2 regions of the Priestia sp. FSL R5-0597 genome follow, and region 2 is predicted to be linked to the other one. Evidence: riboswitches for the same ligand, from Rfam matches in the RefSeq annotation. Region 2 holds a riboswitch; the other holds the start of a gene.
What was found. Region 2 has a riboswitch for cyclic di-GMP ahead of MKX72_RS05545 (anti-repressor SinI family protein). Riboswitches for the same ligand answer to the same signal wherever they lie in the genome.
Positions count from the first base shown of each region.

Region 1: another riboswitch for cyclic di-GMP. It lies ahead of sinI (DNA-binding anti-repressor SinI); the one in region 2 lies ahead of MKX72_RS05545 (anti-repressor SinI family protein).

Region 1 covers NZ_JBBOUZ010000003.1:1,581-9,027, reverse strand. The annotation lists gene MKX72_RS27400 (DUF1565 domain-containing protein) at 1-86, opposite strand, end outside; gene MKX72_RS27395 (sensor domain-containing protein) at 701-2,419, shown strand; gene MKX72_RS27390 (hypothetical protein) at 2,584-3,276, opposite strand; gene MKX72_RS27385 (anti-repressor SinI family protein) at 3,530-3,676, shown strand; gene sinI (DNA-binding anti-repressor SinI) at 3,709-3,831, opposite strand; cyclic di-GMP riboswitch class I at 3,851-3,935, opposite strand; gene MKX72_RS27375 (RNA polymerase sigma factor) at 4,078-4,614, opposite strand; gene MKX72_RS27370 (cell wall hydrolase) at 4,915-5,541, opposite strand; gene MKX72_RS27365 (hypothetical protein) at 5,797-6,174, opposite strand; gene MKX72_RS27360 (Alp7A family actin-like protein) at 6,192-7,376, opposite strand.
Region 2 covers NZ_JBBOUZ010000001.1:1,078,881-1,086,327, forward strand. The annotation lists gene MKX72_RS05520 (DUF969 domain-containing protein) at 1-33, opposite strand, end outside; gene MKX72_RS05525 (zinc ribbon domain-containing protein) at 412-1,317, shown strand; gene MKX72_RS05530 (zinc ribbon domain-containing protein) at 1,372-2,838, shown strand; gene MKX72_RS05535 (HPP family protein) at 2,944-3,501, opposite strand; gene MKX72_RS05540 (histidinol-phosphatase HisJ family protein) at 3,730-4,521, shown strand; gene MKX72_RS05545 (anti-repressor SinI family protein) at 4,599-4,721, opposite strand; cyclic di-GMP riboswitch class I at 4,742-4,828, opposite strand; gene MKX72_RS05550 (helix-turn-helix domain-containing protein) at 4,940-5,275, opposite strand; gene MKX72_RS05555 (acyltransferase family protein) at 5,590-6,750, shown strand; gene MKX72_RS05560 (YveK family protein) at 6,784-7,447, shown strand, end outside.

The DNA.
Region 1 (7,447 bases), on a different contig from region 2:
GGCTCTACTGAAGGTTGATTAGCAGCCTCAACCCTTTGATTTATACAAAACAGGAAAAGAAGAAGAATACTAACTGCTTTTTTCATAAGATACTCCTTAATGTTCATGAATTTCATTTACAAGATCTTTCAATTATACTATCGCTTCCTTAATCAGTGTGTAAAACACCGCACTATGTCTTATTATTTTCTTAAACTACAATCATTTTTACATTTAAAATGGAAAGTGCTAAAGTAATGCTAGAGTAATGTAGTAAATCAGTTAAAACTGGAACATGTAAATCAATAAGTATATAAATAATAAAACTTCAATGATGGAAAAAGTACTGTAGTATTATTATTTTCATGGAGAACTTACATTAAAAAGAAGTTTGGAAGTTTAAATCGATGTAGAGATCCAGCATAGATTCAGATTAACTCAATCTTTTATATTGGTGAGCTTTAGCATATTCACCATATTGAATTTGATGTTGTTTCCTTGAAGCATACTGAAGAAGTAAAGTATGCCTAAAAAATGACCATTTTTTCTATTATCTATATACAATAAAACTTTTAAAACTTGATGTTTTTATTGTAAGGTAATAAGATAAATAAACATTTTATATTTAATGAATTAATTTTTATGCAAAACCCACAATTCCTCTTTAGCATTTCTTCGTGGGCTTTGTTTATAATTACACCTGAAGAGGAGTACATAGGTTATGAAAGATAAACATTTTGAAAATAAGTTTAAAGAAACCCTAAAAAAATTAAATGATATTGAATTTGCATTAAATGAGTCATCTATTGTAGCTATCACAGATAATAAGGGATTTATAAACCACGTAAACGATAAGTACTGCGAAACATCTAAATACGAAAGGCATGAACTCCTCGGCCAAAATCATCGTATTGTCAATTCAAATTATCATTCAGAAATGTTTTTGAAAAATTTATGGAAAACTATTCAGTCAGGAAACGTATGGCATGGAGAGGTAAAGAGTAAAGCAAAAGACGGCTCATACTATTGGGTAGATACAACTATTGTTCCTTTCTTAGATGAAGAAGGTCATCCATATCAGTACGTATCTATTCGTAATGATATTACAAAACGAAAAGCTTATGAAGAAAAGATTAAGCAACTGGCTTATTATGATCACTTAACCAATTTGCCTAATCGTTACTGGTTGAATAAGCAGTTGAAAAATTTACTCTTGGACAAAAAGTCAGCACAATTGACAGCCTTCTTATTTCTAGATTTAGATCGCTTTAAATCTATTAATGATACGTTTGGCCATCACCGTGGAGATGTCTTGCTTAAAAGGGTAGCAGACAGATTAAAGAATTGTATATCATCTGCTGATTTTATTTCAAGACATGGAGGAGACGAGTTTATCCTAGTAATACACACCTTGAAAACGATTGATGAAATAAAAAAAATCACTGAAAAAATTATAAAAGAGGTGTCTCTTCCTTTCTACATAGATGGCCATAAATTTCTGGTTTCTACAAGCATTGGCATCAGCCTATTTTCAAAGGAATGTAAGCAACATGTTATTCCAGAGAACATTGGTGAACTAATAGATGAACTAATTAAACAAGCAGATATGGCTATGTATATAGCAAAACGAAATGGACGAAACACATACGAAGTAAGTTCACATACATCAAATAAAGAACTATTCAAAGCTGTTAGTATGGAAAATGAGTTGAGATACGCACTAGAAAGAAATGAATTTCAACTAGTTTATCAACCACTTGTTGATTTAAAAACCCTTGAAATAATAGGAGTAGAAGCGCTTATTCGTTGGAATAGTGAGAAGTATGGTATTGTCTACCCTGATGAATTTTTACCTATTTTAGAAGAGCTAGGATTGGTGGTACCAGTTGGAACCTGGGTATTAGAACAGGCATGCAATCAAATGAAAACATGGACAGATATGTATTCTAGGGTTACTAAACTTGGCGTAAATGTATCGCCTATGCAATTGAAATCACCGGAATTTGTAAAAGTTGTTGAAGATATCTTGAAAAAAACGGGACTTAATCCATCTTTTCTTGAAATTGAAATTACGGAAAACGTAATCCAATACAACCAAGATTTAAAAGAAGTCCTGATACCTATCCAAAACTTAGGGGTTAAAGTGGCCATGGATGATTTTGGAACGTGTTATTCTTCTCTGAGCCACCTCAGATATTTACCAATTAATACGTTAAAAATTGATAAATCATTTATTGATGATTTGGATCAGATAGGAAAAGTCCTCGTGGAAACAATTATTCAAATGGGAAAAAAATTGGGCTTGAATATAGTCATAGAAGGAATTGAAACCGAAGAACAGTTACAATTTGTATTAGAGAAAGGTTGTCAAGTCGGCCAAGGTTACATATTTTATGAACCTCAACTACCTGAGAAGATGTATAATATTTTAACCCAATAGAAAAAATTGTTACATATCGGTAAAACAGATGCTGAGAGTGCTTTTTCCAAGACTAATAAATAAGCCTATAACAACATGAATAAGTAATTGCAGTTACCTAATTAAACTGCAATTGCTTTTTCAATTTTAATAAGAAGATCTTATACAATGACATGTTAATTTTTCTAAAGAGCTTTTTTTATAATTAATTGATCCCCTAATGTTGTAATTTCCAAGGTATCGCCATTATAAATGTTTAAACAATCTCTGAGCTTTTTAGGAATGTTTAAGTATTTATCTTTCTTTATGACCCGTGATTGCCCCGTAAACAAAAGAATTCCTTCTGTAGGAAATTCATACTTATGTTTTTTCGCGACAATAGTACTATTCCCTTTGATAAAGAACTGTAATTGTATATGTTCTTCTAAATCGAGAGATTTGAGCACAGAAGAAGGGAGTTTTACCCTCCCTTCTTTGATTTCAAGTAAAGATAACTTATTCAGTTCAGGTTCCATAGATTCCTTTATTAGACCTGCAGGTTTATTTTCCTCTTTTTTCTTCTTTAAAATAATGCTCGTATTAATGACTTTCACTTCTATTTCCTCGTGTAAATTTATATCATGTATTTCGCGGAGCGTCTTTGGAATTACAATACAGCCTAATTCGTTGATAGATCTAGTCAAATTTTTTGCTACTTTTTTCTCCAACCGTACCGGTAAAAATTTAACCTGTCTCATAACAAAAAAGTTTTTATAGTTGAAGAATTGTATTGTAGAAGATGTATGGATATTAGCACGCTTTAAAAACAGAGTCGGTACCTTTACTCTCCCCATATTATCGATTGTCAAATATTCTTTAAGTAATTCGTCCTTTTTCACTAATAAAAATCCTTTCAAGTGTACTCTATAAATAAAGGTTAACTTTGAGTCTAATTAATATTCATCTTTTATGTTTTTATTAGCTTAACTAGGTTATTAAACTTTGATTTTTATAAATTAAATAACCACAATTATTCCAAATATATCATACAAATATAAATAATAGGTTAAAAGTAATATTTTTTACTTTATGGGTTATATTGAAAATTTATTTGCTTTATAATAGGACAAGTTGTAGAGGAGGAATATTGCAGTGAATAATTTAAATCATAATACTATCCTTCCCCAGGAATGGCTAGATTTAGTCAAAGAAGCGATGAATTCAGACGTTACTCAGGAGGAATTTAAGGAGTTTTTAAATAGGAAATCTCAAGAATTAAACAACCATAAACAACATTAATAAATGATTAATGTTGTTTATGGTCAAGGTATCTATTTACTTTCTAGGAATTTCCTAATTTCTTCAATGGTCAATTCCAATTCCTTAGCTTCCTTTATAAGTTCAATCCACTCTCTATTTAGTTCTTGTGCTACTAATTGTCCTTTACTGTCCATAAAAGTTACCTCCAGATATTCAGGGGGCTCAGCTGCCATAGCCCTTAGACCTTAGACCTGTAGCTTTGCGTCCTAGCTTTTCAACTAGTTTGCCTTTATCTCAATATGTAAATTTATAAATATTTTACTATATAATGGTTGTCGAATTGTGTCAAAAAAAGTATTGTCATTTATTTTTTCTACAAGCTACATACACTGTTCATATCTAATAAAAAAGAGCATTATAAAAACTAAACAAATATCCAGCTAATTACTACCTCGCTTCACATACATCTTTCTCAATAAAAATTTTGCTCGATGAAGCCTCGCCCTGACTGTTCCCACACTAATATTTAAGGCAGTAGAAATCTCATTATAAGGTAAGTCTTTAAAATAAAAATAAACAATAACATGCTGATACTTTTCAGGTAAAAGCTCTATCCTTTTAAGAAGTGCCTCATTTTCCAATCTTTCTATTACATGTTGTTCCAATAATATAGTATCAATGTTTTGTGAGTATTGAGTCATCTCTATATCATTAGAGGATATTACTCGTTTGTTCTTCACCCTTCTCAAAAAATCAATACTCTGATTAACAGTAACACGATATAACCATGCATACGCTGATTTTTTACTATCTTTACCTTCTAGCTTCAGAAGTTGATAATACTTAATCCAGACCTGCTGCACAATGTCTTCGGCCGCATGACTGTCTTTTACATATGCGGAGGCTATATGTAAAAGCTGTGTTTGATATTGCTCTACTAGGCTATTTACAGTTACCTCGTATTCAAATTCCTCCAATTACAATCATCCAAACTAGTTAAATTCTCTTTTAAGTTGTCTATGCTGAACAAAACTTAATGACAGCAAATAAAAAGCTACCTCATCAGTAGAAGAGGTAGCTTTTTGTCAGGGTTCAAACGTATAAGATGTATTAAAATCGAATGGCAACTCAATTATATCATGGTTTTTTCCATAAAAGGTATATTCAACCTTTAAAACATCTAGATAATAAATGACTGCATATTCTATGTAAGTCAATTATACGAATATATAATAGCCAAAAATATATTACTTCATTTGTATTCTAACTATTTAAAACTAATAAGCAAAAACGTGACTACCGATTCTCTTGTATGCTTTGCGTGTAAATATCCATTTATTTGTTGCAGTTGTAGGATTATAATAGTAGACAGCTCCATCAGTAGGATCCCATCCTTTAAATGCATCCGTTACTGCTCTATAAGCAGATTGATTTGGGGTCAAAGCGTATTGTCCGTCATTTAAAGCTGTAAACGCATTTGGTTGACTAATAACGCCAGGTATACTTTGTGGAAAATCTGGACTTTTAGCACGGTTTAGAATGACGGCTGCTACAGCTACTTGCCCCTCATAGACTTCACCTCGCGCCTCTCCATAAACCACATGCGCCATTTTTTCTACATTATTTATTTTTGCATATGTACCAGGTCCGACGACCCCGTCTTGCGTGAGCCCCACATCATGTTGAAAATTCTTAACGGCTTGCTGAGTCAATAAACCATACTGACCAGTTGGATTTACGTGTAAATATCCCATCTTAACTAGCTGTGTTTGCAGCGAAGTTATTTCTTGTTTATGACTAGTTGATTGTAACGACACAGACGCGGATGCAGGAGATCCTATGTATAGAGTTCCTACTAAGGAAACGCCTAGAAATCCTACTTTCAGTTTCTTTAAAAAGTGCATGTAATTTCTCCTTTGTTTAAATAATTATTAAAACTCAGCCTTTATCCTGTAAGGTATAATTGTTTGTACTGCTTTACGTAGTACTCTTTATATTTCAATGATAAATAGACCTTGGATAAAAGTTAGGTAATATGTCTACTGAATTTAGGAGTCGATTGGTTAATTTTAACGCTAATATGAATTTAAACCAGTGTAAATAGTCCTATTAAATAAAAACAGAAAAAACCACTAGTAGGTTTCTAGTGGCTTTACTGTTTAAAAATCGTTATATTCTTCTAGATCGTCATCGTCTAATGAGCCGGATATGTTTTCTAAATCTGCAATCTTTCCTTCTTTCAGTTGGAGAACCTTTGAAGGCTCTTCTTCTTTGAAAGAATCGTTTCCTACAAAACCTGTTGTTTTTGCTAATGTTTTTAACTCAGCTAGTTCATTCTTTATATGTTCAAGCATTTCGTAGGTTCGTGTGTTTTCCATTGCTTTTCTTTCAGTAGATGAATCATTTAGATCACGTAGAATTAAAGATGAAATATAATCCCCTAACTTACGCGATTTAGCATATGTGGCTAGTTGATGATACACTTCATCACTCAATCGATTTGTCTTAATCGTAAACGCATTTTGACGCTCTGACATCCCCATCACCTACGTTGTTAGGATTTAACGACTTTCTTCTCTGCTGCTTGCTTCTTTTGAACGTAACCAATACTACGAATCTCTAAACCAAATAAATTTAAATGGTGGCTATCTTGAGGAACCTTATGATACTTTTCAGTACGCTCTTCTCCGATTTTGTCACGCATGCTATTCATGATAGCAACTTCTAAAGTAGGAGCTACCCCACCACAGTATACATATTTACGCACTTTATTTGCTGGTGGTGGTGCAACATCATTTAATTTAGCCAATAAAATCTCTACATATTCTCGAAGAGAAGACTTAATTGTACTTGTTAAATCAATGGATTCGCCCGTGTTTTCGTTTTTTAATACAAACTTTTGTTTGCTGTAGTTATCAAGAATAAATTGATCAAAGGCACGTAAGTCTGTAAACAGTTCTAAGAATTTTTCTTTACGTAATTTATCAATATGTGCTAAATAAGGAATGCCTTCAATGCTTTGGAATGACTCACGACTATTGGCAGCTTTCAACCCTTCCGGTAAAATAACTACGTCAATGGAACCACCACCAATATCCACCATAACTGTTTCACATTCCACATACTCATTTGCATCTTCACGATCTTCAAGCGTTAAGTCTTTTTTCAAGGCAAAACGTGCACTTTCTCCCTCTTTTAAGCACGCACTTTCTTCTACTACTACTTTTAACGTACTTTCAAAGCCCGGTGTATGCACAGTAAACGAATGGTCGCCTAAGAAACGATTTGCCATGGCTTTTTGAGCTGCCCCAAATGTGCTTTCTTTCTTAAGGAGCCAGATTGGTAACATGGTAGAAAAATAGTCAATTTCAATTGTATTGTCTTTTTTATTTTTCGCATGTAACGCATGGTAATACGCAATCGCAGCTAAAAAGGTGATGTATGGAATGTGACTTGTGATTTTATTATGTAATTTATTAATATGATTATTAGCCAGCAATTGACTAGCTGCAATGTCTCCTACTAAGAAATAACGCTCTTTCTCTTCCCCATGAATGGTTGTAGAAAGTAAAATACGCTTCTTAAATTCTTCTGGAGCTGTAACAGCATCTGTAAAAAACGAGTCTGCAGCTTCCTTTTGAAGTTCAACTACATTCGTTGGAAAATCGAATAGATATCCATCCATAATGTTCATATCAACGGAGTTACCGCAATCTTTATTAAAACGTGAAATTTTCATTTATAAACACCTCATCTTTTAAGTTGAACTTATATTCAACTCATTGTACTCTATACGAGGTGATTATTCAA
Region 2 (7,447 bases):
TGCTACTAGCAAAACCCCAATTAATTTCAACATAAAAAATCCCCCTTGAGTATGTATAGACCGTGCTGTAAATTCACCTCCTTTGTTTTCCTAGAAAAACAAAGATGTTTCGAGTATAAACAATTCTGAAAATTAAAACAAGATGCTTAAGGCATAAAATAGTTTTATTGGTGAAACAAAAATTATAGAAGGAAGATTTATATAATGTCTATGGACTCAGAAGTAAAAGAAAGAATTCTGCTAGGGAGTTTAGGTAGTAATTTTTTTAGTTGATCCGTTGAAAACATTTCTCCTAAAATACCAAAAATGGTGTATAATTCTAAAAGGTATGAATATAGAATTATATAGATTTCAACAAAATAAACCTATATGACTATATTTTAAACAATTTATTGAAGGGGGAAGGAGTATTTGAATTGTTCAAATTGCGGCCATTTTAATGAGGGCGGAAAGTTTTGCGTGAAGTGCGGTCATAAATTGCAAGAAGAGGCAGCTGTAAGCCAGGCGGCAGCAGCATCTGAATATCAACCTCAGCCGCAACCAGCGTATGCGCCTCAACAGCCTAATCAGCGTGTTCGTCAGGCGAAAAAAGTGTCAAAATCATTTTTTAGTTATTTTGCAGAAGGAATTAAAAATCCAACAGCTACAGCACAAGCAGCAGGCGAAAGCCAATTTGTTAATGCTCTTATCACAGTCATTCTTTATGCTCTTAGTATACCTATTATGCTGTATGTAGGCTGGAAGCTATTGTTGATTCAATTTGTTCGAAGCATGTTCAAGCTTCCTATTATCAGTGAAGAGCTGGCTCCATCCGACATGGAGGATTTTAATACAGGCGCTGAATTGATAAAAGCCACAGATATCAACAGCATCATTCACTTTAATTTTACGGATTTCGTCTTTAAACAAGGGATTTTTATTTTTATTGGACTTGCAATTATTATTGGAGCAACATATGTTGTAGCAAAGTTTGGAAAGGTAGACGTTTCCTTTAAAGAATTTTTCTCACGCTTTGGCACGTTTTTAATTATTCCAACAGCTCTTCTTTTAATTGGGCTTGTGCTTGCATTTCTTCACGTTGAATACTTCTCTTATTTTATGAATTTTGGTTTGCTGAGCATTTTCCTTGTAGTTCCATTTACCATTGCTAGCTTTAAGCAAAGCGGAACAAATGGGCTTGATCGTATCTATAGCACTCTTATTGTATATGTAGTCATTACGATTGTGCTGACGTTTATTGCGAATGGTTTAGGAGAAGAAGCCAAAACCATTATTACAAGAATGGGAAACAGCAGTGAATTAAATGATTTATTTTAAGTCGGCAGAAAGCATCGTGCACAGCGATGCTTTTTCATAACACTATAAAAAGGAGTGTGTAAGTTGGGATATTGTAAAGAGTGTGGCCATCAGTTAACAAATGAGCATCAATTTTGTCCAGAGTGTGGACATCCCGTCGAAAGGAAAGCGGCTTCTAGTGAAGGAGCGGCATCACAGCGTTACGCAGAATCGACATCATCTTCAGCAGAGGAGAGACGCGAATCAGTAAAGCCTTCAAATAAAAAAACAAAGGTTATAGCCATTTCAGTTATAGCAGCAGCTGCTATACTTGGGGGCGCTTATTACGGAATAGACAAAACAATGATGGCGCCTAAAGCCGTGTCAGAAAAATTTATTGCTTCAGTAAAGGGTAATGATGTTGATAAAGTAAAAAAATATGTAAATGATGGTCAAATTCAATTAGAAGCCAACGATGAGCAAACAAAATCATTTATTACATATTTGCACGAAAATCCAGATGTTATGAAATCGATCTCTGAGGGGTTAGCGGCAGATAGCAGAGCGCTTGAAGCAGGAGTTCCAAGCGAAGATCACTCTTCATATGCTAAGTTAGAACAAGACGGAAAGAAGTGGGGAATCTTTGATCACTACACGGTCCAAGTAAACCCTGTATATGCAAAAGCTCAGTCTACAGAAGATGCGACAGTAGTATATATTGACGGTCAAAAAGCTGGAACGGTAAGCAGTGACTCTTCTAAAAAGATTGGTCCATTTTTACCTGGTACGCATACCGTAAAAGGTGAAGTGCAAAATGATTATGGAAAAGTTGAAAACGAACAAGAGGTTGAAGCCACCAACGGAGAAGATGTGAACGTGGAGTTTGACTGGTCAGATCATGCAGTATACATCTCTTCAGATTATGATGACGCGACGCTGTACGTTAATGGTAAAGACACAAAAACAGAAATTAGCGATATTGATTATTTAGGTCCACTGCCAATGGATGGTTCTATAAAACTATATGCAAAACGTGGAGAAAAGAAAACAGAAGAAGTATCAATTAAAAAAGGCATGGAAGATGTTGCGCTTAATTTTGATGAAGAAAATACGACAGAAGCTACGGCAAAAGCATCGGCTCCTTCTAAGAATCAAGAGACGACGGACAAAGGTTCGGAAGTCAATTCTGGAGTATCTACTAGTGAAGTTTCTAGTTTTATTGAACAATATATGTACGCTACAATTTCCTCAATTAACAGTGGAGACTTCTCTATTGCAGAGCCTTATATCGATACTAATGGACCAAAATACAAGGAACAAAAAGATTATACAGCTTACCTAATCAAAAAAGGCATAACAGAGGATTTATTGAGTTTTAACGTAAATAGAGTAACAAAACTAGATGACTCTATGTATAAAGTATATACAACAGAAGAGTATGATATTTCGTACGGAGACGGGTCTGTTAAATACAAAAAATTCAACAGTATTCATAAAGTAAAAGCATCATCTGATGGAAGTTTGGGAGTTTATCAGCTTATTAGTTCAACGGAAGTAAAGTAAAAGCTGATAAATAGACCCTGAAAAAACGAAAAACGTAGTAGGAAATAACAAATAAAAAAGACGTCTTCCATGAGAAGACGTCTTTTTTATGTATGAGTCCCAATATCAAACCCAATACCTGGGATACTGCCGATCTTGAAATAAATTATTATACACGGTAGAAATCAGTACAACTACACATGCACAAATCATAATAATACCTAAGTATCCCCAGCCTGCTTGAGTATTAATGGCTACAATCGCGCTAGCCGCAGCAGGAGGATGAACGGTTTTGGTAAGAATCATTAAAATAAGAACAAACGCAAGGACAATCGCTATGGTCATTAGACTTCGATGAAATAAGCTCCAAATAATAAGTGCAGAAACGGTTGCGAGCAAGTGCCCTCCAAGCACGTGGCGCGGCTGTGATAAAGGGCCTTTATGAGCGCCAAAGACAAGCACGCAGCTTGCGCCAATCGGAGCGAGAGCCATTGGATAACCAAGCGCTAGTGCAATCGTGCTGCTGATGATAATCGCAATTAAGCCTCCAATAGAAGAAACGACCGCATCTCTATAATTGATTTTCGGTTCTTCTTTTAGTTCTCCTTTCATCTTTTTCGTATAAGAGCTCAAGTAAGACAGAAAGGGGCTTTTGCTTTGAGAAAAACTTTTTTCAAATTCCATTTCTTATTTCCTTTCTTTTGTGTAAAAGTTATATGTCAAGTTGTATGTCAGAACATCTGCTATAATAAGTTAGTTTATAAGAAAAGAAGGATTACTGAAAGAGGAAAAACGACTTTTTTTAGTGGGAATTCTTTTTATGAACCAAAAAAGGCGTGATAGAAGGGAAAAGGGTCTCTATGTGCAGTGAGGGCAAGAGAAATGTATAATAGACCTAGAGGTGACTAAATTATGTATCTAGTAGACTACCATCATCACACGAACAATTCATTTGACTCACAGGCAGTCATGAAAGAAGTGTGCGAGCAAGCTGTAAAAAACGGCATAAACGAAATTTGTTTTACCGAGCACTTTTCATTAAATCCATTAGCCCCAACGTATGGTCATATGGATTTTGATAAATATGAACGAGAACTAGCGGAATGCAGAGATCAGTTTCAAAATCAGCTAGTGATTAAAAAAGGAATTGAAATTTGTGAGCCGCACTATTTAAAAGAGAAGTATCAAGAAACAATGAAGCAGGAGAACTTTGATTTTATTTTAGGTTCGGTGCATAACATTAATAACATCAAGCTTCGCAAACATTTAGAGCTCAACGATAAAGAAGCAATTTACCGCGCTTATTTTAATGAAATGTATAAGCTAGTAAGCGAAGCGGACATTGACGTGTTGGCTCATTTAGATTTAATGAAGCGCTATGCGTTTGAGCAATATGGCATATATGACTTTCATCAGTTCAAAGATATTCTTGCGGATATCTTAAAAAAAGCAATTGATCGCAATATTGGAATTGAAATTAACACTTCAGGTATAAGAGGGAAGCTGGGCGAAGCATTGCCGGCACTGGAAGTTGTTGGGCTGTACCGCGATTTAGGCGGAGAAATCTTAACAGTTGGCTCTGATTCACACTTCGCTGAAACCGTAGGAGCACATATGAAAGAAGCGGTTGAAATGGCAAAACAGTGCGGATTTAAGGAGATTTATACGTTTGATCAACGCAAGCCAAAAGGAATTCGTATTTAATAGGAGTGTGTTTCACTTTCTTCTAGAATAATAATAACTGTAAAAAGCACGCTCTAATTTGAGCGTGCTTTTTTAATTTAGTTTCCCTTAAGCTCCGACAAAAACCTCCGGACTTCTTCGATGGTCAGACCCAGCTTGCGTGCTGATTCTATAAGACTTACCCACTCTTGATCGATTGACAGTACATGTTCTTTTTTCATTACGATTCATCCACCCTTTGCCAGGGAACCCAGCTATCATAGCCGAAAGCGGCCTTAGACCTGAAGCTTTGCGTCACTATTTTTCAATAGTTTTGCCCTTATCTGGATAATTTGTAATAGTATTCTTAGTATACAGTTATTTTACAAGATAATATTTGTAAAAGATGTCGAAATAGGTCGATTATAACAAAAAAATTAAACGTTCATGAATGGATTTATCAGTTTGTTTTACGGAACTTTAAATAATACTGAAATTCGATAAATTCTTCTTTGGTCATGCCGTCTTGAATGGCTCGTTCAATTAAATGCAGCCATTCTAGATTGAGGACTGGTTTTGAAGTTAGAGCTGGACAACTGATGTCTCCTTCGATTAAGTCATCAATCGTTGTATGAAGAGAAGACGCGATTTTATCAAGCATTTGAAGGGAAGGATTGTTGTTTAACCCTTTTTCTAAATGAGATAAATATGATTTTGAAATATTAGCTTCTTCAGCTAAGCGTGTAATAGAATAGCCTTTTTTTAGTCGCAAATTCTTAATCTTGTTCCCTATCACATTCAGTTCATCCTCTTCTTATGGATTTTTTGTTCATTATAACGCATAAACGTACATATTGTGTAGATTGAAATATAAAATTAATAATATTTTGTTCTTTATAAAGAATAAAATGAGTGTAAATACCTATTTTTGGGGCAGGTATATTATGCTATACTTCACTTACAAATTGTTCTTTATTAAGAATATTTGTCGATTAATCACCTTTTTATTCGTTATAGTGAACGTTTTATATAGTATGCTAGCACTATTTAAGATGAGCGCTGTGCGATGAAGGGATGACATCATTTATTACATTTTGGATAGGAGATTACATGGAAAAAAGATATGTAGAACTTGATGCGTTAAGAGGATTAGCAGCTCTTTTTGTTGTGATAAATCATTATCTCATGATTTATCCAAGCTTCAGTGAGTATAGGTATGACGGTGATTCTTCTTTTTTACTGTCCATGGTAAAAGAGAGTCCGCTGCGGCTATTGTTCAGCAGTGGAAATGAATCAGTTGTTTTGTTTTTTGTCTTAAGCGGATTTGTTTTAGCACTGCCGTTTTATGGCCGTTCTTCTTTTCGATATGAAAACTATCTTGTAAGAAGAATTTGCCGAATTTATCTTCCTTACTTGTTTGCAGTGTGTGTGGCTATTCTATGTAAAATCTTATTTAGTCAAGGCGGGATCTCACAGGTAAGCCACTGGTTTAATAACTCATGGATCACAAACGAGTCGCCAAGTTTACTTCTTCAGCACTTTTTTTTAATTGGCACATTTAACACAGATGCTTACAACAATGTTATTTGGTCGCTTGTTCATGAAATGAGAATTTCAATTATTTTTCCTCTTTTAATGATTCTTTTGCTGCGAATGGATGCAAAAAAAATCGTAATGCTATTGTTTTTCGTGTTTGTTTCATCATCAGCGCTATTATTGCTTAATCAATCAAACTTAGAACCTACAAACTTCTTGCTTTCTTATCATTATTTGCTTTTATTCGCCGCGGGTGCAGTTACGGCGAAATATCGAGATTTTTTTATTCAACTTTATCTGAAAATTGGCACATTTAAAAAGGTGCTTATCGTTCTGATTGCATTTACCTGTTATTTATCTGAAGGCATCATGGGAAATTACGCCATCACCAATAACTTTTTATGCCGTAATCTGGCAGTGATGCTAGGGAGCTGTATGTTCATTATTATTGCTTTAGCATCGCCGGCAGCTTCAAAGGTTTTACGCACAGGAGTGCTGTCATTTCTAGGTAAGATTTCGTACAGCTTATATTTAACTCATCTCATTGTGCTGTTTTCAGCTATGTATTTGTTACACGGACTTTTGCCGTACTGGAGCATTTTAAGCATTTGTTTCCTTTTATCACTGGTGATGGCTTCCGTCACGTATCATTTTGTTGAAAAGCCTTCCAGCAGATTAGGGAAATTCCTTACAAGAAACAAAGTTGTTTTCGGCGGAGCAGTGAGTCGTAAGTAACAGAGAGATAAAGCGTATGGAGGTGAGTTTACGATGCAGGATAAAATTCAGCTAAAGGATTTTTTTCGAATTTTAAAAAGAAGATGGCTTACGATGCTTTTAGTCATAGTCATTACGAGTATGAGCATCACAACTATCTGTTTCTATCTATTAAAACCTACCTATCAAGCATCTACTCAAGTGCTTGTTAATCAAGCAACATCTAAAAATGTAGATGAAATTGCTAATATTACGCAGCTGAATACCCAATTAATTTCTTCGTATATCGATTTTATTAAAAGTCCGATGATCATAAACGGTGTAAAAGACGAATTAAAGTTAACTATTTCTAATAAAAAGCTGAGTGAACAAATTACGATTGATCATAACGAAAATTCTCAATTTGTCACGATTACCGTAAGGAACGAGAATTCGAAAACGGTAAGTGAAATCGCAAATAAAGTAGCTTTTCTTTCAAAAGATCAAGCGATGAAGTTAATGAAAGGAAGCAACATTCAAGTATTAACCGAGCCGTCGCAAAGCCTTAAAGTATTCCCAAAGCCGCTGCCGGTTGCAGCTATCACTATATTGGTCAGTCTGTTAGTAGGAATAGCGGGAGCGATGCTAAGAGAATATCTTGATAGCACCGTTCGAAATGAACAAGATATTCAAGAACTTATCGGACTTCCGATTATTGGACATATCGAGCTTGAGCCTC